DNA from 2 places in the Bacillus sp. S10(2024) genome. Region 2 is predicted to be linked to the other one. Evidence: a T-box and tRNA genes for the amino acid it is inferred to sense, from the RefSeq annotation. Region 2 holds a T-box; the other holds one or more tRNA genes.

Region 1 (9,574 bases), 680 kb from region 2:
CCTTTTATTGCTCGTTATCGAAAAGAATGGACAAACTCATTAGATGAAGTGCAAATTCGTTCGATTTTAGAAAGATGGCAATATATCAATCAACTTGAAAATCGTAAAGAAGAAGTGTTGCGTTTAATTCATGAAAAGGGAAAGCTTACAGAAGAATTGCGTCGGAACATTACATCTGCAACAAAACTACAAGAGGTTGAGGATTTATATCGTCCGTATAAAGAAAAACGAAGAACAAAAGCAACAATTGCGAAAGAGAAGGGATTAGAACCTCTGGCAGATTGGCTATTAACGTTTGCGAAGGATGATGTGCTAGAAAAAGCAAAAGTGTTCGTAAATGAGGAAAAAGAAGTTCAGTCGCCGGAAGAAGCACTGCAGGGGGCAAAGGACATTATTGCGGAATATGTGTCTGATGAAGCATCTTATCGTAGTTGGATTCGCAATACTACCTTTAGAAAAGGGGTAATTTCAGCAGTTGTAAAAGATGAAGAAAAAGACGAAAAGAATGTATATGAAATGTATTACAGCTATGAAGAACCACTGCAAAAGGTTGTTCCGCACCGTGTATTGGCTATGAATCGTGGTGAAAAAGAAGACATTTTGAAAATAACAATTGTGCCTCCGGTTGAAGACATTCTTCAATTTTTACATAAAAAAGTTATTCATAATTCGTCCGTATCAAGTGCAGATTATGTACAAGAAGCGATCGAAGATGGTTATAAGCGTTTAATTCAACCATCTATTGAAAGGGAAATTCGTAAAGAGCTAACAGAAGTAGCAGAAGAACAAGCAATTCATATTTTTTCAGAGAATTTACGAAATTTATTGTTACAACCGCCGATGAAGGGGAAAGTAGCATTGGCTGTAGACCCTGCTTATCGTACGGGATGTAAACTAGCAGTTGTAGATGATACGGGGAAAGTGCTTCATATCGATGTCATCTATCCGCATCCACCTGTTCGGAAGTATGAAGAAGCGAAAAAGAAATGTATTTCCATTTTAGAAAAGTATGAAGTAGAGGTAATTGCTATAGGTAATGGCACGGCTTCCCGTGAAACGGAAGAATTTATTGTAGATGTACTACAGGTAGTTTCTCGTGATGTGTTTTATATTATTGTCAATGAAGCGGGTGCAAGTGTATATTCTGCATCAGAATTAGCGAGAGAAGAGTTTCCGAATTTGCAAGTTGAAGAAAGAAGCGCAGTTTCCATTGGAAGACGTTTGCAAGATCCGCTTGCAGAATTAGTAAAGATTGATCCGAAGTCTGTTGGTGTAGGACAATACCAACATGATGTATCACAAAAACGATTGAATGAATCATTAACATTTGTTGTTGAAACGGCTGTAAACCAAGTTGGAGTGAATGTAAATACTGCTTCTGTTTCTTTACTGCAATATGTTTCTGGTTTATCAAAAACAGTTGCGAAAAATATTGTAAAAAAACGTGAAGAGAGTGGAAAGTTTACGAAACGTGCTGAACTAAAAGATATACCGCGATTAGGTGCAAAGACATATGAACAATGCATCGGATTTTTACGAGTTTTAGAAGGTGAGAATCCGCTTGATCGAACAAGCATTCATCCAGAGCAATATAAGAATGTGGAATTGTTATTGAAAAGTTTAGGATTATCTATTACAGATGTTGGACAACCTCATTTGCAAAAACGCTTAGAGGAAGTGGAAATTTCCTCGTTATCAGAGCAAACGAACATTGGTGAACCTACGCTGCGAGATATTATTGATGCCCTTATTCGTCCGGAGCGAGACTTACGTGATGAATTACCAAAGCCGCTTCTTAAAAAAGGTATCTTAAAATTAGAAGATTTAAAACGCGGTATGGAATTGGAAGGTACAGTTCGGAATGTTGTTGATTTTGGTGCTTTTGTTGATATTGGTGTAAAACAAGATGGACTAGTTCATATTTCGAAAATAAGTAAGCAGTTTGTAAAACATCCATTAGATATTGTGTCTGTCGGCCAAATTGTAAAAGTGTGGGTCGATGATGTTGATATGAAAAAAGGACGCGTCGCTTTATCTATGTTACCGTTAGAAGGTTAAAAAGCCACGCCCATGGATGCGTGTATTATTAGTTGAATAAAAGGGAGTGGAGTGCTAATCCATTCCCTTTGTTTATTAGGGATGTTGCTTTTTTTTATAAAAAAACCAGCATTCGTTAAGTAATTTGATTTGATAGCGGTTTTTTTCATAATAAGCACGCCGCATTTGTTTGCGAAGCCATGCTGGCATATGAATCCCTCCTTTGATAAGAATGAGGATGGGTATATGTACTATTTAATGTATGCATGAGACAAACGAGACGTGTGAATTTATTTTAATGGGTAGGAGAGATGAGGGTGCATGAAGTAGATATTCAGAAATTAGTGGAGGAGGTATCGATAAAATATTTTGCGAGACCTTTTTTGCATAAGGCGATGTTTAATAAACGGTTACGTACGACAGGTGGGCGGTATATACTAAGCACTCATAATATAGAGCTAAATTATCATTATTATGTAGTGTATGGGGAAAATGAATTGATTGAAGTAATTAAACATGAGTTATGTCATTATCATTTGCATCTTATGGGGAAAGGGTATCAGCATAGAGATAAAGACTTTCGTGAATTATTAAAGCAAGTAAATGCACCGCGTTTTTGTAAAAGAATGTCGGGAAGGCAAGTGGAGAGAGCGCAATATGTGTATGAATGTATAACGTGTCATTTTCAATATGTAAGAAGGCGTAAAGTGAATACAGTTCGGTATGTATGTGGGAAGTGTAAAGGGAAATTAAAGCAGGTTTAAAAACTCCTTGACACTAAAAAAACAATCCAGTATATTATAAACATGTCACGTCACTACAGAATATTGTAGGAAGCACTTGACTTAGAAAATGAATTTTTATAAGATATAAATTGTCTTTGATATTCCGCAGTAGCTCAGTGGTAGAGCTATCGGCTGTTAACCGATCGGTCGTAGGTTCGAGTCCTACCTGCGGAGCCATATAGAGAAGTACCCAAGTGGCTCAAGGGGCTCCCCTGCTAAGGGAGTAGATCGCTTACGCGGTGCGAGGGTTCGAATCCCTTCTTCTCTGCCATAATTTTGGCCCGTTGGTCAAGTGGTTAAGACACCGCCCTTTCACGGCGGTAACACGGGTTCGAATCCCGTACGGGTCACCACTTCGGAGGATTAGCTCAGCTGGGAGAGCACCTGCCTTACAAGCAGGGGGTCGGCGGTTCGATCCCGTCATCCTCCACCATATAAATTTATGAATATCATCGCGGGGTGGAGCAGTCCGGTAGCTCGTCGGGCTCATAACCCGAAGGTCGCAGGTTCAAATCCTGTCCCCGCAACCAAATGGTCCCGTGGTGTAGTGGTTAACATGCCTGCCTGTCACGCAGGAGATCGCCGGTTCGACCCCGGTCGGGACCGCCATTTAAACTTCTGACAGATGGAAGTTGTTTTTTTTGTTAGAGGGATGGAAAAATGTTTTTCATTCTTTTAAAATTAATGGGCTATAGCCAAGCGGTAAGGCAACGGACTTTGACTCCGTCATGCGCTGGTTCGAATCCAGCTAGCCCAGCCATTTAAGTAAGAGCCATTAGCTCAGTTGGTAGAGCATCTGACTTTTAATCAGAGGGTCGAAGGTTCGAGTCCTTCATGGCTCACCATTTATTTTAATTTCGCGGGTGTGGCGGAATTGGCAGACGCACCAGACTTAGGATCTGGCGCCTTTGGCGTGGGGGTTCGACTCCCTTCACCCGCATATGCGGTCGTGGCGGAATGGCAGACGCGCTAGGTTGAGGGCCTAGTGGGGGCAACCCCGTGGAGGTTCAAGTCCTCTCGGCCGCACCAAAAAAGAAATAAAAAATACTTGCATTAATTTTACCGCCATGGTATATTAATAAAGTCGCAAAAAACAAACAACATACATTAAGCGCCCGTAGCTCAATTGGATAGAGCGTTTGACTACGGATCAAAAGGTTAGGGGTTCGAGTCCTCTCGGGCGCGCCATTTACGGGAAGTGGCTCAGCTTGGTAGAGCACCTGGTTTGGGACCAGGGGGTCGCAGGTTCGAATCCTGTCTTCCCGACCATGCGGGTGTAGTTTAGTGGTAAAACAAGAGCCTTCCAAGCTCTGGTCGAGAGTTCGATTCTCTTCACCCGCTCTTGAGTTCTTTGAAAACTGAACGAAACAAACAACGTGAAACGTCAATTTTTATTTATGATGCTAGACAAACTTTATTGGAGAGTTTGATCCTGGCTCAGGATGAACGCTGGCGGCGTGCCTAATACATGCAAGTCGAGCGAACCGATTAAGAGCTTGCTCTTAAGAAGTTAGCGGCGGACGGGTGAGTAACACGTAGGTAACCTACCTATAAGACTGGGATAACTCCGGGAAACCGGGGCTAATACCGGATAACATTTTGCACCGCATGGTGCGAAATTGAAAGGCGGCTTCGGCTGTCACTTATAGATGGACCTGCGGCGCATTAGCTAGTTGGTGAGGTAACGGCTCACCAAGGCGACGATGCGTAGCCGACCTGAGAGGGTGATCGGCCACACTGGGACTGAGACACGGCCCAGACTCCTACGGGAGGCAGCAGTAGGGAATCTTCCGCAATGGACGAAAGTCTGACGGAGCAACGCCGCGTGAACGATGAAGGCTTTCGGGTCGTAAAGTTCTGTTGTTAGGGAAGAACAAGTGCTAGTTGAATAAGCTGGCACCTTGACGGTACCTAACCAGAAAGCCACGGCTAACTACGTGCCAGCAGCCGCGGTAATACGTAGGTGGCAAGCGTTATCCGGAATTATTGGGCGTAAAGCGCGCGCAGGTGGTTTCTTAAGTCTGATGTGAAAGCCCACGGCTCAACCGTGGAGGGTCATTGGAAACTGGGAGACTTGAGTGCAGAAGAGGAAAGTGGAATTCCATGTGTAGCGGTGAAATGCGTAGAGATATGGAGGAACACCAGTGGCGAAGGCGACTTTCTGGTCTGTAACTGACACTGAGGCGCGAAAGCGTGGGGAGCAAACAGGATTAGATACCCTGGTAGTCCACGCCGTAAACGATGAGTGCTAAGTGTTAGAGGGTTTCCGCCCTTTAGTGCTGAAGTTAACGCATTAAGCACTCCGCCTGGGGAGTACGGCCGCAAGGCTGAAACTCAAAGGAATTGACGGGGGCCCGCACAAGCGGTGGAGCATGTGGTTTAATTCGAAGCAACGCGAAGAACCTTACCAGGTCTTGACATCCTCTGACAACCCTAGAGATAGGGCTTCCCCTTCGGGGGCAGAGTGACAGGTGGTGCATGGTTGTCGTCAGCTCGTGTCGTGAGATGTTGGGTTAAGTCCCGCAACGAGCGCAACCCTTGATCTTAGTTGCCATCATTAAGTTGGGCACTCTAAGGTGACTGCCGGTGACAAACCGGAGGAAGGTGGGGATGACGTCAAATCATCATGCCCCTTATGACCTGGGCTACACACGTGCTACAATGGACGGTACAAAGAGTCGCAAGACCGCGAGGTGGAGCTAATCTCATAAAACCGTTCTCAGTTCGGATTGTAGGCTGCAACTCGCCTACATGAAGCTGGAATCGCTAGTAATCGCGGATCAGCATGCCGCGGTGAATACGTTCCCGGGCCTTGTACACACCGCCCGTCACACCACGAGAGTTTGTAACACCCGAAGTCGGTGGGGTAACCTTTTGGAGCCAGCCGCCTAAGGTGGGACAGATGATTGGGGTGAAGTCGTAACAAGGTAGCCGTATCGGAAGGTGCGGCTGGATCACCTCCTTTCTATGGAGAATTGATGAACGCTGTTCATCAATATAAGTTTCCGTGTTTCGTTTTGTTCAGTTTTGAGAGAACTATCTCTCGAAAATATATGTTCTTTGAAAACTAGATAACAGTGTAGCTCATATTTTTTTAATTTTGGTTAAGTTAGAAAGGGCGCACGGTGGATGCCTTGACACTAGGAGTCGATGAAGGACGGGACTAACACCGATATGCTTCGGGGAGCTGTAAGTAAGCTTTGATCCGGAGATTTCCGAATGGGGAAACCCACCATACGTAATGGTATGGTATCTTTATCTGAATACATAGGGTAAAGAAGACAGACCCAGGGAACTGAAACATCTAAGTACCTGGAGGAAGAGAAAGCAAATGCGATTTCCTGAGTAGCGGCGAGCGAAACGGAATCTAGCCCAAACCAAGAGGCTTGCCTCTTGGGGTTGTAGGACATTCTATACGGAGTTACAAAGGAACGAGGTAGACGAAGCAGCCTGGAAAGGCTCGTCATAGAAGGTAACAACCCTGTAGTTGAAACTTCGTTCCCTCTTGAATGTATCCTGAGTACGGCGGAACACGTGAAATTCCGTCGGAATCCGGGAGGACCATCTCCCAAGGCTAAATACTACCTAGTGATCGATAGTGAACCAGTACCGTGAGGGAAAGGTGAAAAGCACCCCGGAAGGGGAGTGAAAGAGATCCTGAAACCGTGTGCCTACAAATAGTCAGAGCCCGTTAACGGGTGATGGCGTGCCTTTTGTAGAATGAACCGGCGAGTTACGATCCCGTGCGAGGTTAAGCTGAAGAGGCGGAGCCGTAGCGAAAGCGAGTCTGAATAGGGCGTTTAGTACGTGGTCGTAGACCCGAAACCAGGTGATCTACCCATGTCCAGGGTGAAGTTCAGGTAACACTGAATGGAGGCCCGAACCCACGCACGTTGAAAAGTGCGGGGATGAGGTGTGGGTAGCGGAGAAATTCCAATCGAACCTGGAGATAGCTGGTTCTCCCCGAAATAGCTTTAGGGCTAGCCTTAAGTGTAAGAGTCTTGGAGGTAGAGCACTGATTGGACTAGGGGTCCCCATCGGATTACCGAATTCAGTCAAACTCCGAATGCCAATGACTTATCCTTAGGAGTCAGACTGCGAGTGATAAGATCCGTAGTCAAAAGGGAAACAGCCCAGACCGCCAGCTAAGGTCCCAAAGTGTGTATTAAGTGGAAAAGGATGTGGAGTTGCTTAGACAACTAGGATGTTGGCTTAGAAGCAGCCACCATTTAAAGAGTGCGTAATAGCTCACTAGTCGAGTGACTCTGCGCCGAAAATGTACCGGGGCTAAATACACCACCGAAGCTGCGGATTGATACCTATGGTATCAGTGGTAGGGGAGCGTTCTAAGTGCTGTGAAGTCAGATCGTAAGGACTGGTGGAGCGCTTAGAAGTGAGAATGCCGGTATGAGTAGCGAAAGACGGGTGAGAATCCCGTCCACCGAATGCCTAAGGTTTCCTGAGGAAGGCTCGTCCGCTCAGGGTTAGTCAGGACCTAAGCCGAGGCCGACAGGCGTAGGCGATGGACAACAGGTTGATATTCCTGTACCACCTCTTTATCGTTTGAGCAATGGAGGGACGCAGAAGGATAGAAGAAGCGTGCGATTGGTTGAGCACGTCCAAGCAGTTAGGCTGGTAAGTAGGCAAATCCGCTTACCGCGAAGGCTAAGCTGTGATGGGGAAGCTCCTTATGGAGCGAAGTCTTTGATTCCCCGCTGCCAAGAAAAGCTTCTAGCGAGATAAAAGGTGCCTGTACCGCAAACCGACACAGGTAGGCGAGGAGAGAATCCTAAGGTGTGCGAGAGAACTCTGGTTAAGGAACTCGGCAAAATGACCCCGTAACTTCGGGAGAAGGGGTGCTTTCTTAACGGAAAGCCGCAGTGAATAGGCCCAAGCGACTGTTTAGCAAAAACACAGGTCTCTGCGAAGCCGTAAGGCGAAGTATAGGGGCTGACACCTGCCCGGTGCTGGAAGGTTAAGGAGAGGGGTTAGCGCAAGCGAAGCTCTGAACTGAAGCCCCAGTAAACGGCGGCCGTAACTATAACGGTCCTAAGGTAGCGAAATTCCTTGTCGGGTAAGTTCCGACCCGCACGAAAGGTGTAACGATTTGGGCACTGTCTCAACCAGAGACTCGGTGAAATTATAGTACCTGTGAAGATGCAGGTTACCCGCGACAGGACGGAAAGACCCCGTGGAGCTTTACTGTAGCCTGATATTGAATTTTGGTACAGCTTGTACAGGATAGGCGGGAGCCTTTGAAGCCGGAGCGCTAGCTTCGGTGGAGGCGCTGGTGGGATACCGCCCTGGCTGTATTGAAATTCTAACCTACGGGTCTTATCGACCCGGGAGACAGTGTCAGGTGGGCAGTTTGACTGGGGCGGTCGCCTCCTAAAAAGTAACGGAGGCGCCCAAAGGTTCCCTCAGAATGGTTGGAAATCATTCGTAGAGTGCAAAGGCATAAGGGAGCTTGACTGCGAGACCTACAAGTCGAGCAGGGACGAAAGTCGGGCTTAGTGATCCGGTGGTTCCGCATGGAAGGGCCATCGCTCAACGGATAAAAGCTACCCCGGGGATAACAGGCTTATCTCCCCCAAGAGTCCACATCGACGGGGAGGTTTGGCACCTCGATGTCGGCTCATCGCATCCTGGGGCTGTAGTCGGTCCCAAGGGTTGGGCTGTTCGCCCATTAAAGCGGTACGCGAGCTGGGTTCAGAACGTCGTGAGACAGTTCGGTCCCTATCCGTCGTGGGCGTAGGAAATTTGAGAGGAGCTGTCCTTAGTACGAGAGGACCGGGATGGACGCACCGCTGGTGTACCAGTTGTTCTGCCAAGGGCATAGCTGGGTAGCTATGTGCGGAAGGGATAAGTGCTGAAAGCATCTAAGCATGAAGCCCCCCTCAAGATGAGATTTCCCATAGCGTTAAGCTAGTAAGATCCCTGAAAGATGATCAGGTTGATAGGTTCGAGGTGGAAGCATGGTGACATGTGGAGCTGACGAATACTAATAGATCGAGGACTTAACCATATAATATGAAGCAAATGTTATCTAGTTTTGAAGGAATATACCTTCATAAGTCTGGTAATGATGGCAGAGAGGTCACACCCGTTCCCATACCGAACACGGAAGTTAAGCTCTCTAGCGCCGATGGTAGTTGGGACTTTGTCCCTGTGAGAGTAGGACGTTGCCAGGCTTATTTTTATCATCGCGGGGTGGAGCAGTCTGGTAGCTCGTCGGGCTCATAACCCGAAGGTCGCAGGTTCAAATCCTGTCCCCGCAACCAAGTGGTCCCGTGGTGTAGTGGTTAACATGCCTGCCTGTCACGCAGGAGATCGCCGGTTCGACCCCGGTCGGGACCGCCACTTATATAAAATAAAGAACGAAACAATGTGTTTCGTATTTTTTTATTTATTCTAATTAAACTTATAAGACAGTCAATCTTATCCTTAGGAAAATTCCTAAGGTCTTTTTTATATATTTGAAACTGAAACAAAAATAAAAAATCTGTATAATAAAGAGTAGAGAATACTAACAGTAAGGTAGGTGAAACCTTTGAATAAATATGAAATAAAGACGATGTCTTCAAAAGAAACGCAGCATTTATCAGAAAAGCTTGGACAATTAGTTGAGGTGCAGGATGTTTTGATTTTAGAAGGGGATTTAGGTGCAGGTAAAACAACATTTACAAAAGGTCTTGCAAAAGGTCTTGGTGTAAAACGTGTTGTAAATAGCCCCACTTTCAATATTATTAAAG
Region 2 (9,574 bases):
ATATACTATATTATGTATATAACATAAAAGTAAACACTATATAAGTGCAAATTGAAAAAACGATATAAAAAAATAAGTAATGAAAAAACTACCGAATTATCTATATAAAAAGGCAGTGCTTCTCCTTAAGCACTGCCTTTCTCAACATGAAATGGATTATTTTAATTTACTGTTTGTGCAAACACACGTTTAATTTCTTTACGGAAGCACACAGCTACACTTACCGCCACAATTACAACAACACCGATAATAATTTTTCCGATATGATCCTCAAGCAATCCAAAAATAGCATCAATATTGCCACCTAACCAATAACCGCCTATTAAGAAGAACAATACCCAAAATAGCGCCCCGCAATAAATTGTTATCGCAAAGCGGCGAAATGGTAAATTAATAATCCCTGCAAAGTACCCTGTAAAATGACGCACACCAGGAATAAAAAATGCAATAAATACTAGGAAATATCCATACTTATCGAACCACTTTCGTGTTAAATCAATTTTACGCTGCGTTAAAAAAACATATTTTCCGTACCTTTGAATAAACGGCATACCGAGCTTGTTTCCTACAAAATATTGAATTGTCATCCCAACACTTGTCCCTAAAAAAGAAAAAAAGATTAATAGCGGTAAATGTAACTCACCTGTATGCGCTAAATATCCTGCATAAGCTAATGTTGGCTCTCCCGGAAACGGAAGTGCAATATATTCTAACAGTAACCCCACAAGTACAACATAGTATCCGTACTGTTGAAATAATTCGTGAATCCATTCCATGTTGATCTCTCCTTTTCTTGCTGATACGCAATCTATTATAACGTTCTTATCTCTTACTTTTATTGTATAAAAACTTCTAGCAAACTGCTATTGTAATAACTTACAATAAACTTACATTTTTGTAAGGAGATTATTTTCTATATATAAATTAAAACCCACTTCTCATATACCGTTGAAAAATTCGTTCAACTTTTCCACTTCTTCCTCAATTTTCTTCACATCAATCCGTTCAAATAACGGTGATACATTCAAAACATGCACTGGGATTTCAACCTTATAAGACCACCCGCTCTTTGAAACTCCTAACATTTGTTGTAATCGCGCGGACGAAAACGGAAGAAACGGTGCTAATATTTGTGCAAAATTCACGATAAGGTGAATACAGTTTCTTATCGTATCACCGCACGCTGCCTTATCCTCTTTTATTTGTTTCCACGGCTGCCTTTCGTCAAAATATTTATTTGCATAGCGAATGTGTTCAAAAATCAGCTCCAGCGCTTGTTTAAAATGTGCTTTTTCAATGAATTCTCCTACTTCAACGTATAGTTCTTTTAACTTTTCTCCAATTTCTTCATTCATTTGACCAGTTGGTACAGTATTCTCATAATATTTTTCAAGAAACTTCAGCGTTCTATTTACAAAATTCCCATACGCTCCTAACAATTCACTATTATGACTATAAATGAATTCCCGCCATGAAAAATCTGTATCTCGATTTTCAGGAGCATTTACAGTTAGAAAATAACGAATCGCATCAGGATGGTACTCTTCTAATATATCAGGAACCCAAACAGCCCAATTTTTACTCGTCGATAACTTTCTTTTTTCAACTGTTAAATATTCATTCGAAACAATATATTTAGGCAACGCTTCTGATTGTATCCCCTGCAAAATAGCTGGCCAAATAATTGTATGAAACGGGATATTATCTTTACCGTGCACATAATACGTTCGGGTATCCTTTCGCCAAAACTGTGAATCATCACTGTTTGTTTCTTGCGCCCATTGCTTACTTGCTGAATAATATCCAGACACAGCTTCGATCCACACATACACCTTCTTATCTTCGTATCCGGAAACAGGAACACTCACGCCAATTGGTAAATCTCTTGAAACAGCACGGTCTTGTAAACCTTCTTGTAAATAGCGCAGCGTTAATTGGACAGCATTCTCACGCCACGTACCGCTTTGCTTTACTGTTTCTATATATTCTTCTAGCTTCTGCTGTAATGACGTTAACGCAAAATAAAAATGCTCTGTCTCTTTAATTGTCGGTGCAGCGCCGCACAATTTACATGCTTTCCCAAGCAAATCTACCGGATCTAAAATAGCAGAACACGCATCGCACTGATCACCACGCGCCCCCGCACCGCAATGCGGACAAAGACCTTCCACATAACGATCCGGTAAAAATTGTTCGCAAGTTTCGCAGTATGTTTGCTCCACTGTCTTTTTATAAATAAACCCCTTTTCTAAAAGCTCTAAGAAAATATTCTGAACAACTTGATGGTGAGTAGCAGCGTCAGTACGAGCATAGTAATCATATGAAAAACCAAGTTCCTGAAAACATCGTTCAAACTCTTCATGATAGCGATCTGCAATTGTTTTAACACTTACCCCTTCCTGCTTAGCACGAATCGTAATCGGTGTACCGTTACAATCGCTTCCCGATACATACAAAACATTGTCCCCTTTTAGCCGATAATAACGAGCTAAAATATCCCCTGGCAGTAAACTAGCAATATGACCAAGATGCAACGATCCATTTGCATATGGCCAAGCGCCTCCAATAAAAATATTCATCCTACATTCCTCCTTTAAAAATGAAAAAGCCCCGCCCTTATCTTCTAAAAAGATAAGGACGAGGCTGTATATACAGTCGTGGTACCACCTTATTTCGTCAATAGCTCACACAATTGACCTTTGCAAGTACGGAGCAATCATTGCTCGTATACTGTGACTTTGATAACGAGAGCCAACGCTCGTCGCCGCCTACTATTATCAATTGATAAGTTCAGGACGAAGCTCAGAGGCCATTGTTCAAATGATCATTCTTGCTTCTTTTCAGCTCCCGAAGCTCTCTGGAAAGAATGGGGTCATTCTACTTTTCCTCTTCAACGCTTTTCATATGTAATATACATTGTATGCAAATTATGCTGAAAAATCAAATTATTATCAGATCACAAGCAGGATTCTCTAATTTTCATAAGGAAACTATATACCTTCACGGAAAGGAGAGATTGTTTTGAATCAAGAGCAATTAAGTGCAACAAATAAAGATAGCTGGAGTAAAGCAGCTTATAAAGCTTGGACAAATCGCCACGGAACACCTCAGTCTTACGGCAAGCAAATACGAGAAAACCCCGCTGCGGAGGTCACTCATTATGTACCTTATATAGGTACAGTGCATGGAAAACGAATTATAAATCTAATGGGATCCAAAGGAAGTAAAGCGGTTGCACTTTCTCTGCTCGGAGCAGATGTAACAGTTGTCGATATTTCAGAAAGCAACGCAAAATATGCAAGAGAACTTGCCGAAGCTGCTGAAACACATATTGAGTACATCGTGTCTGATGTACTCAATATACAAGAAGAAATCGGTTCATTTGACGTAGTATTACTTGAGCTTGGTGTGCTCCATTATTTCATAGATTTAAAACCTTTATTTACAATCATTTCTCAATTACTAAAACACGGTGGCACATTTATTTTACGAGACTATCACCCCATGTATACAAAACTGCTACAAGTAGAAGATAACAAAGTAATTGCAAGCGGGGATTACTTTCAAAAAGATGTAATTGAAATAGATGTAGCCTATAGTATACTCCTATCAGAAGCAGAGCGTAATTCTTTACCTAAAAATATGATTCGCAGATGGACGTTAGGAGAAATCGTAACAAGCATTGCACAAGCAGGCCTTCATATCGAGGAGCTCACAGAAGAATGTGGCGCAAAGCAAAAATGGGTCTTTCCTGTCCTGAAAGGAATTGAAGATCGTATCCCTGGACTATATACACTCATCGCCAAAAATATATAGAAAAGCTCTCTTCAAAATGAAGAGAGCTTTTCTTCTGTGCATAGTATAAGTTGAGTTGAGATAAGAGATTACCAAAATATTGTTAGATAGGACAATTTGTTTTTTGACTATATAGCAAAAAAGGTATAATAACACACATGCCAATAAACAAGAAAAATGATAATCATCATCGATTATTTAGGATTATACAGTATGTTTTTTATAAATACAATACTTATTTTTATATTAGTAAACTTTTTTTAAAAAATCCCCCTATATATAAATGTATATTTTTTTCGAACAAAAGCCTCTTTCTATATTTCTCCCCTATACTGTTTGTTATAATTTTTACATACATACTTTTACAATGATATTTGACTTGTTACTTGCAAGATTACTGCTTTTTTTCATGACAATGCCTTCCCAGTAATATGAGATAAAGCATTTTCTTTTCTAATTATATGCAAAAATCTTAATAAAAAAATATTTTCTTACTTTCCATACTGTAGTCTGCTATAATTCCTAAAGGAAAGAAAAGTGCTTTATTTCGAACGAAATCGAAATAAAGTACTTTTTAATCATAATATTAATTAATCTTTATAAATCAATTATTAAAAGGAGGATTTATCATTATGAAATACGTGAGCATTCGTAAAAAATTTATGTTTATGATGGGAACAATTTGTGCTTTATTTGGCATTGCATTAGCTTGTATTTTTTTCTTTGCCAACAAAGAAAACAATATAGCAACAACATTACAAAAAGATGTTGCACCGAAAGCAACGGTGTTAAAAGAGCGCAGTGATGCATATCAAGTACAAATCTCAGCGTTACGAGGCTATCTATTACAGCATAACCGTTCCGAACTAGATAAATTTCACGAAATGGAAAAACTACTAGAAGATACAAAAGGAAAACTACTAAACGATTCAAATACTCCTCAAAATATAAAAGATACAATTGAGTTAGGATCACAATGGAGTCGTTATATTAATGAAAAAGTGATTCCTCTCATTGACGAAGGGAAATGGGACGAATCACTAAAAGCGACTGCTGAACAAAACGGAACTGTTTATAAAGTAATCGGTGATTTCTCAAAATATAGTAACGATGAAAATGCGAAGTGCGATCAGCTTGTCCAACAATTGAAAGATTCATCCGTATTTGTTGAGGGGGTTGTCCTTATTTCTCTTGTTCTTTGTACAATTATTGCAATTGTCATAGCTTGGTTGTTCTCTGGTAAACTTGTGAAACCAATTGAAGAAATTGATACAAAGCTAAAAGAACTCGCATCCCAAGACGGCGATTTAACAGCACGATTACATGTAAAAAGCAATGACGAAATCGGCGAAATTGCCGCTTCCTTTAATCAAATGCTAGAAAATCTACAATATATTATTGGACAAGTGCAAAAAACATCTTTAAATGTACGCACTGCTTCTGAAAACATATTAAAAGAAACGAATATTTCTATGGATGCAACAACGAGTATCCAAGCAACAATGTCCGAATTAGAACATAGCATTCAAGTGCAAGTTTCTAGCATTGAAGAAAGTTCTACTGCAATGGATGATATGTCAGTTAGTGTACAGCGTATTGCCCAGTCTGCTTCCGACGTTGCAGAACTAGTTGTAACTACTTCTGACCGTGCAAGTGAAGGTAGTCAAGTAATCGAAAAATCAATTACACAGATGACAACAATTCATGACGCAGTGAATGCTACATCCCAAGTCGTCGAACGTCTAATCACTCATACAAAACATATTGATACAGCTGTCCAATCTATCTCTAATATCGCGGAACAAACGAATCTTCTTGCATTAAATGCTTCCATTGAAGCAGCACGGGCTGGAGAGCAAGGAAAAGGATTTGCCGTTGTTGCGGATGAAGTGCGTAAGCTTGCAGAACAATCAAAAGCCGCTGCAACGGGTATTAACCAGTTGCTTCATCATATTCAAGATGATACGAAAACTGCAAATTTGATGATGGAACAAGGTCAAGTAGAAGCTGCCCAAGGAATTACAGTAATTCGCGAAGCTGGTTCTTCTTTCGCAACCATTGTCGAACAAATTAATGCAGTATCTTCACAAATGCAAGAAGTTTCAGCGACTGCAGAAGAGATGGCTGCAAGTGCAGAAGAAATGAATGCTTCTCTTAATAATATTGCTTCGATCTCGGGTGAAGTAGCAGCAGAGACAACACAAACCGCAAACTCTGCAGGAGAGCAAGTACACATAATAAAAGACATGTCTGGTAAATCACAGCAGATGAAACATGTTGTAGAAGAACTTGACACACTTGTTTCCCGTTTTAAAACAGAGTAGTAACAAAAGCATTCCTTGTTATAGGGAATGCTTCTTTCTATGTAAAAAATACTGTGAGCTAGATCACTGCACCTTTATTGCAAATCCGTTATAATGAGAATAAATATCAATCATGAACAGAGGTGCTACTATGTCTCAAACTTTAGAAGATAAAGTATATGCCAACTTGGAGGCTGTTATTGATCCTGAGCTTGGCGTCGATATTATAAATCTTGGATTAGTATATGACGTTACAACTGACGAACAACAGAATGCCGTCATTACAATGACAATGACTTCTATCGGTTGTCCAATGGCTGGGCAAATTGTATCTGATGTCAAAATGGTATTAGCAACAAATGTTCCTGAATTAAACGAAATTGAAGTAAATGTTGTTTGGAATCCACCATGGACAAAAGAGCGCATGTCCAGGTTTGCTAAAATCGCATTAGGCATTCGTGATTAAATGAGAAAAAAGACCTGATATGAGTCAGGTCTTTTCGTTTCTCACTTTACTCCTACTGCATCATATGCTTTCTTTACAGCTTGTACTTCTTTAGAATTTTGTCCGTATAAATCTGTAGCCGCTTGAATTGCAGCTTGGCGCATCATCTTAAAGTTTGAGTTTGCAGTTAAATATTTTGAAAGAGCGCGGTAATAAATTTTTTCTGTTGCTTCGCGGCCTACACCATTTACAGTAACACCGTAATGCTTGCCACCTTCAGAAACTAAATATGCCGCTTTGTTGTTAATGCTGCTGTTAATATGAACACCGCCATTATCAAAGTTTCCTGTGTAACGCTTGCTATAATGATCTGGATAGCCTTCACTTGGCTTTAATGGATTTGGAATAGAAGCTGGGTCTCTTAAAGAACGCAGTGCATCCCCTGATGTACCTGGTGTATAAATGTCTTCCCCAAGCTCCCAATCATCACGGTCAACCATTGCTCCCATAATATCAGATAACGATTCATTTAATGCGCCAGACTCATTTTTGTACACTAGATTTGCAGTGTACTCTGTTACTGCGTGAGTCAGCTCATGTGCGATAACATCTAGTCCAGCTGATAATGGAATGAATACCTCACCATCACCATCACCATACATCATTTGGACACCGTTCCACGCTGCGTTATTCCAGCCTTCCCCAACATGAACAGTAGAAATCAACTTCGCTCCTTCGTTATCAAAGGAATTACGATTGAATGTTTTCTTATAATAATCGTATACTTTCTCAGCATTAGCGTGCGCATCAACAGCTGCTTTATCCTCGAAGAATTTATTTTTACTTTCTATTTCCTCACCGGTATATCCAAGCCATTGTGAGAATAGGTTGAACCAATTTTCATCCATATTTTGTGCATCAAATGTATGAACACCTTTTCCACGTGTTCCATCGAATAAATAAAAAGCTCCAGTTTTTGAGTCCTGTGCCATTTCAAAACTTGTTCGATTTCCCATTACACCGTAACCAAACCCAGTAATATGATCAATCGCATTGTACTTCTCAATGACATTTCCGTTTGTTGCATCAACGAAATAATGCCAATAGCCTGGTGCTGGCTTTGAAGTAGATGCTTTTACAAGATAAGACAGATAATATTGTCCATCTTTTTCATATACATACAAATCTTTTTTAATACCATCATAGTTATCTACTTTTCCAATTTCTTTCTCAATATCAGCCTTTGCGATATTTACAGCCTCATCTTCTGAAATGCTCGCATTCGCTGGAATATTTTTATCTTCTAAATTCGGGATAACTTGTCCGAAAAACGCTTTTACATTATTATCTTTATCCAGTGCTACTGTTTGATCAGATCCATAAACAGGAACACCGTTATGTTTTTCAATAAGCTTCATATGTGTCGTTTCTGCTTGTGCATCTTTTTCTTCACCAACGATTTCAAAATGTTTCTCCATATTTCCTGCTAATTTAAACATGTCTTTTTTACCATTTAAATACTCAAACACCGTTTCTTTTTTATCTAGCCCTTCCGGTGCTTTCCACTCTTCTCCAATATAAGATGGTGTCTGAAACTCTTGGTTGTACTGAATTTTTTGCTCATCTGCATATGTACTTGATGTACCTAATGTCGTAAATGCTCCTAAAGCCATAGACAAAGCTACCGTTGAAGATAGAACTTTCTTTTTCAAAAAACAACACTCCCCATCCCTATTTTTTTACACTTTTATACAGTTCTAGGATAATTAGCAATATCCTTTATTTAATTTTTTAGAAAATTTCGACATAATATTCAAAAAAATAGTAGCGTCCTATTTAGACGCTACCCTTGGAAGATACTTATTGTTTCTTCATCTCAATTACTAAATAATGAGCTGTTTCCAATGCTTGAATGCGAATATCTTCTTCAATTGCTTCTGCTGCATCTCTCATTACTAGCGTTTCACCATTCACAACACCGCTTCCTTCAATTTGAACCAAATAAGCTTGGCGTCCTTCACCAACTGAGAATGTGATCTCTTTTCCTTTTTCTAGAGCAAGAGAGTACAAGTTTGCATCTTGATGAATTTCAATCGGTGCACCGCCATCAATTGGCGAAACCATGTGGAACCATGTATTCTCACGTTTATTCCAATCAAATTTAAATTCACCGTAATTTGGTGTATGACCAGCACGGTCTGGTAAAATCCAAATTTGCAAAAGGCGCAATGTTTCATCGCCTAAGTTGTGCTCACTATGGAAGACACCTGTTCCAGCACTCATATATTGCACATGTCCACGCTCAATTGTTCCGCGGTTCCCCATACTATCTTGGTGTGTTAATGCTCCGTCCACTACGTAAGAAATAATCTCCATATCACGGTGCGGATGCATCTCAAATCCGGTTTGCGCTGCTACTAAATCATCATTAATAACGCGAAGTGCACCGAATCTCATATTACTTGGATTATAGTAATCTGCAAATGAAAAATGAAAATGTGTATTTAACCAAACGTGATTTGCTCTTCCCATTTGTTTATGATCAACTTTATTAAACATAGTATTCACCTCATATTATCTCGAATTCGAGATATTTATTTAAAATTTTTTGAACTGTACTTAATTATTCCAACAGTTGCTTCTGCTTCTCGCGAATGAGCTTTACTTGCAAGAGGAACTACTTCTGTATATTCCCCTATCTGATTTGTATGAATGTATTAAATTGTGCTGCAGACAAATCTCATTATTTTTAAATGTTGATTCGTCTTGCTTAGCATCGTAACTACAGTTTAGAACTAAACTTAATAATTGTCAATTACTTTATTTTAATAAGTTATGAACTAAAATATAGCAAAAATATATTTTAGTTCATATATCTTCTCCTATATTCTCTCAGCTTTCTCTTCGCAAACACTCTTGCATCTTTTTCAATCCAACGCTTTTCATACATTTCATCTCCAACGTACAATAACTTACGTTCATGCTGCATATCGTGCCGAAACTCATGCAACAATGTTTCTAATACGCTCTC

The links. The T-box of region 2 lies ahead of metG (methionine--tRNA ligase). A T-box ahead of a tRNA ligase gene usually reads a tRNA of that ligase, here a tRNA-Met.
Region 1: it has a tRNA-Met gene. The T-box ahead of metG (methionine--tRNA ligase) is inferred to sense a tRNA for this amino acid. The anticodon was not compared.

Annotation. Positions count from the first base shown of each region.
Region 1 covers NZ_JBFLUR010000002.1:3,313,221-3,322,794, reverse strand. Annotated here, with positions in the region: gene AB1280_RS16815 (Tex family protein) at 1-2,058, shown strand, start outside; gene cmpA (cortex morphogenetic protein CmpA) at 2,134-2,247, opposite strand; gene AB1280_RS16805 (SprT family protein) at 2,349-2,801, shown strand; tRNA gene AB1280_RS16800 (tRNA-Asn) at 2,925-2,999, shown strand; tRNA gene AB1280_RS16795 (tRNA-Ser) at 3,003-3,093, shown strand; tRNA gene AB1280_RS16790 (tRNA-Glu) at 3,101-3,175, shown strand; tRNA gene AB1280_RS16785 (tRNA-Val) at 3,180-3,255, shown strand; tRNA gene AB1280_RS16780 (tRNA-Met) at 3,276-3,352, shown strand; tRNA gene AB1280_RS16775 (tRNA-Asp) at 3,356-3,431, shown strand; tRNA gene AB1280_RS16770 (tRNA-Gln) at 3,508-3,582, shown strand; tRNA gene AB1280_RS16765 (tRNA-Lys) at 3,592-3,667, shown strand; tRNA gene AB1280_RS16760 (tRNA-Leu) at 3,682-3,762, shown strand; tRNA gene AB1280_RS16755 (tRNA-Leu) at 3,766-3,851, shown strand; tRNA gene AB1280_RS16750 (tRNA-Arg) at 3,934-4,010, shown strand; tRNA gene AB1280_RS16745 (tRNA-Pro) at 4,015-4,091, shown strand; tRNA gene AB1280_RS16740 (tRNA-Gly) at 4,093-4,163, shown strand; rRNA gene AB1280_RS16735 (16S ribosomal RNA) at 4,237-5,787, shown strand; rRNA gene AB1280_RS16730 (23S ribosomal RNA) at 5,925-8,847, shown strand; rRNA gene rrf (5S ribosomal RNA) at 8,898-9,013, shown strand; tRNA gene AB1280_RS16720 (tRNA-Met) at 9,027-9,103, shown strand; tRNA gene AB1280_RS16715 (tRNA-Asp) at 9,107-9,182, shown strand; gene tsaE (tRNA (adenosine(37)-N6)-threonylcarbamoyltransferase complex ATPase subunit type 1 TsaE) at 9,373-9,574, shown strand, end outside.
Region 2 covers NZ_JBFLUR010000002.1:3,990,754-4,000,327, reverse strand. Annotated here, with positions in the region: gene AB1280_RS20250 (DedA family protein) at 162-776, opposite strand; gene metG (methionine--tRNA ligase) at 939-2,579, opposite strand; T-box leader at 2,631-2,903, opposite strand; gene AB1280_RS20240 (class I SAM-dependent methyltransferase) at 3,022-3,816, shown strand; gene AB1280_RS20235 (methyl-accepting chemotaxis protein) at 4,428-6,119, shown strand; gene AB1280_RS20230 (metal-sulfur cluster assembly factor) at 6,250-6,564, shown strand; gene AB1280_RS20225 (M4 family metallopeptidase) at 6,606-8,255, opposite strand; gene AB1280_RS20220 (pirin family protein) at 8,404-9,102, opposite strand; gene AB1280_RS20215 (DUF3920 family protein) at 9,407-9,574, opposite strand, start outside.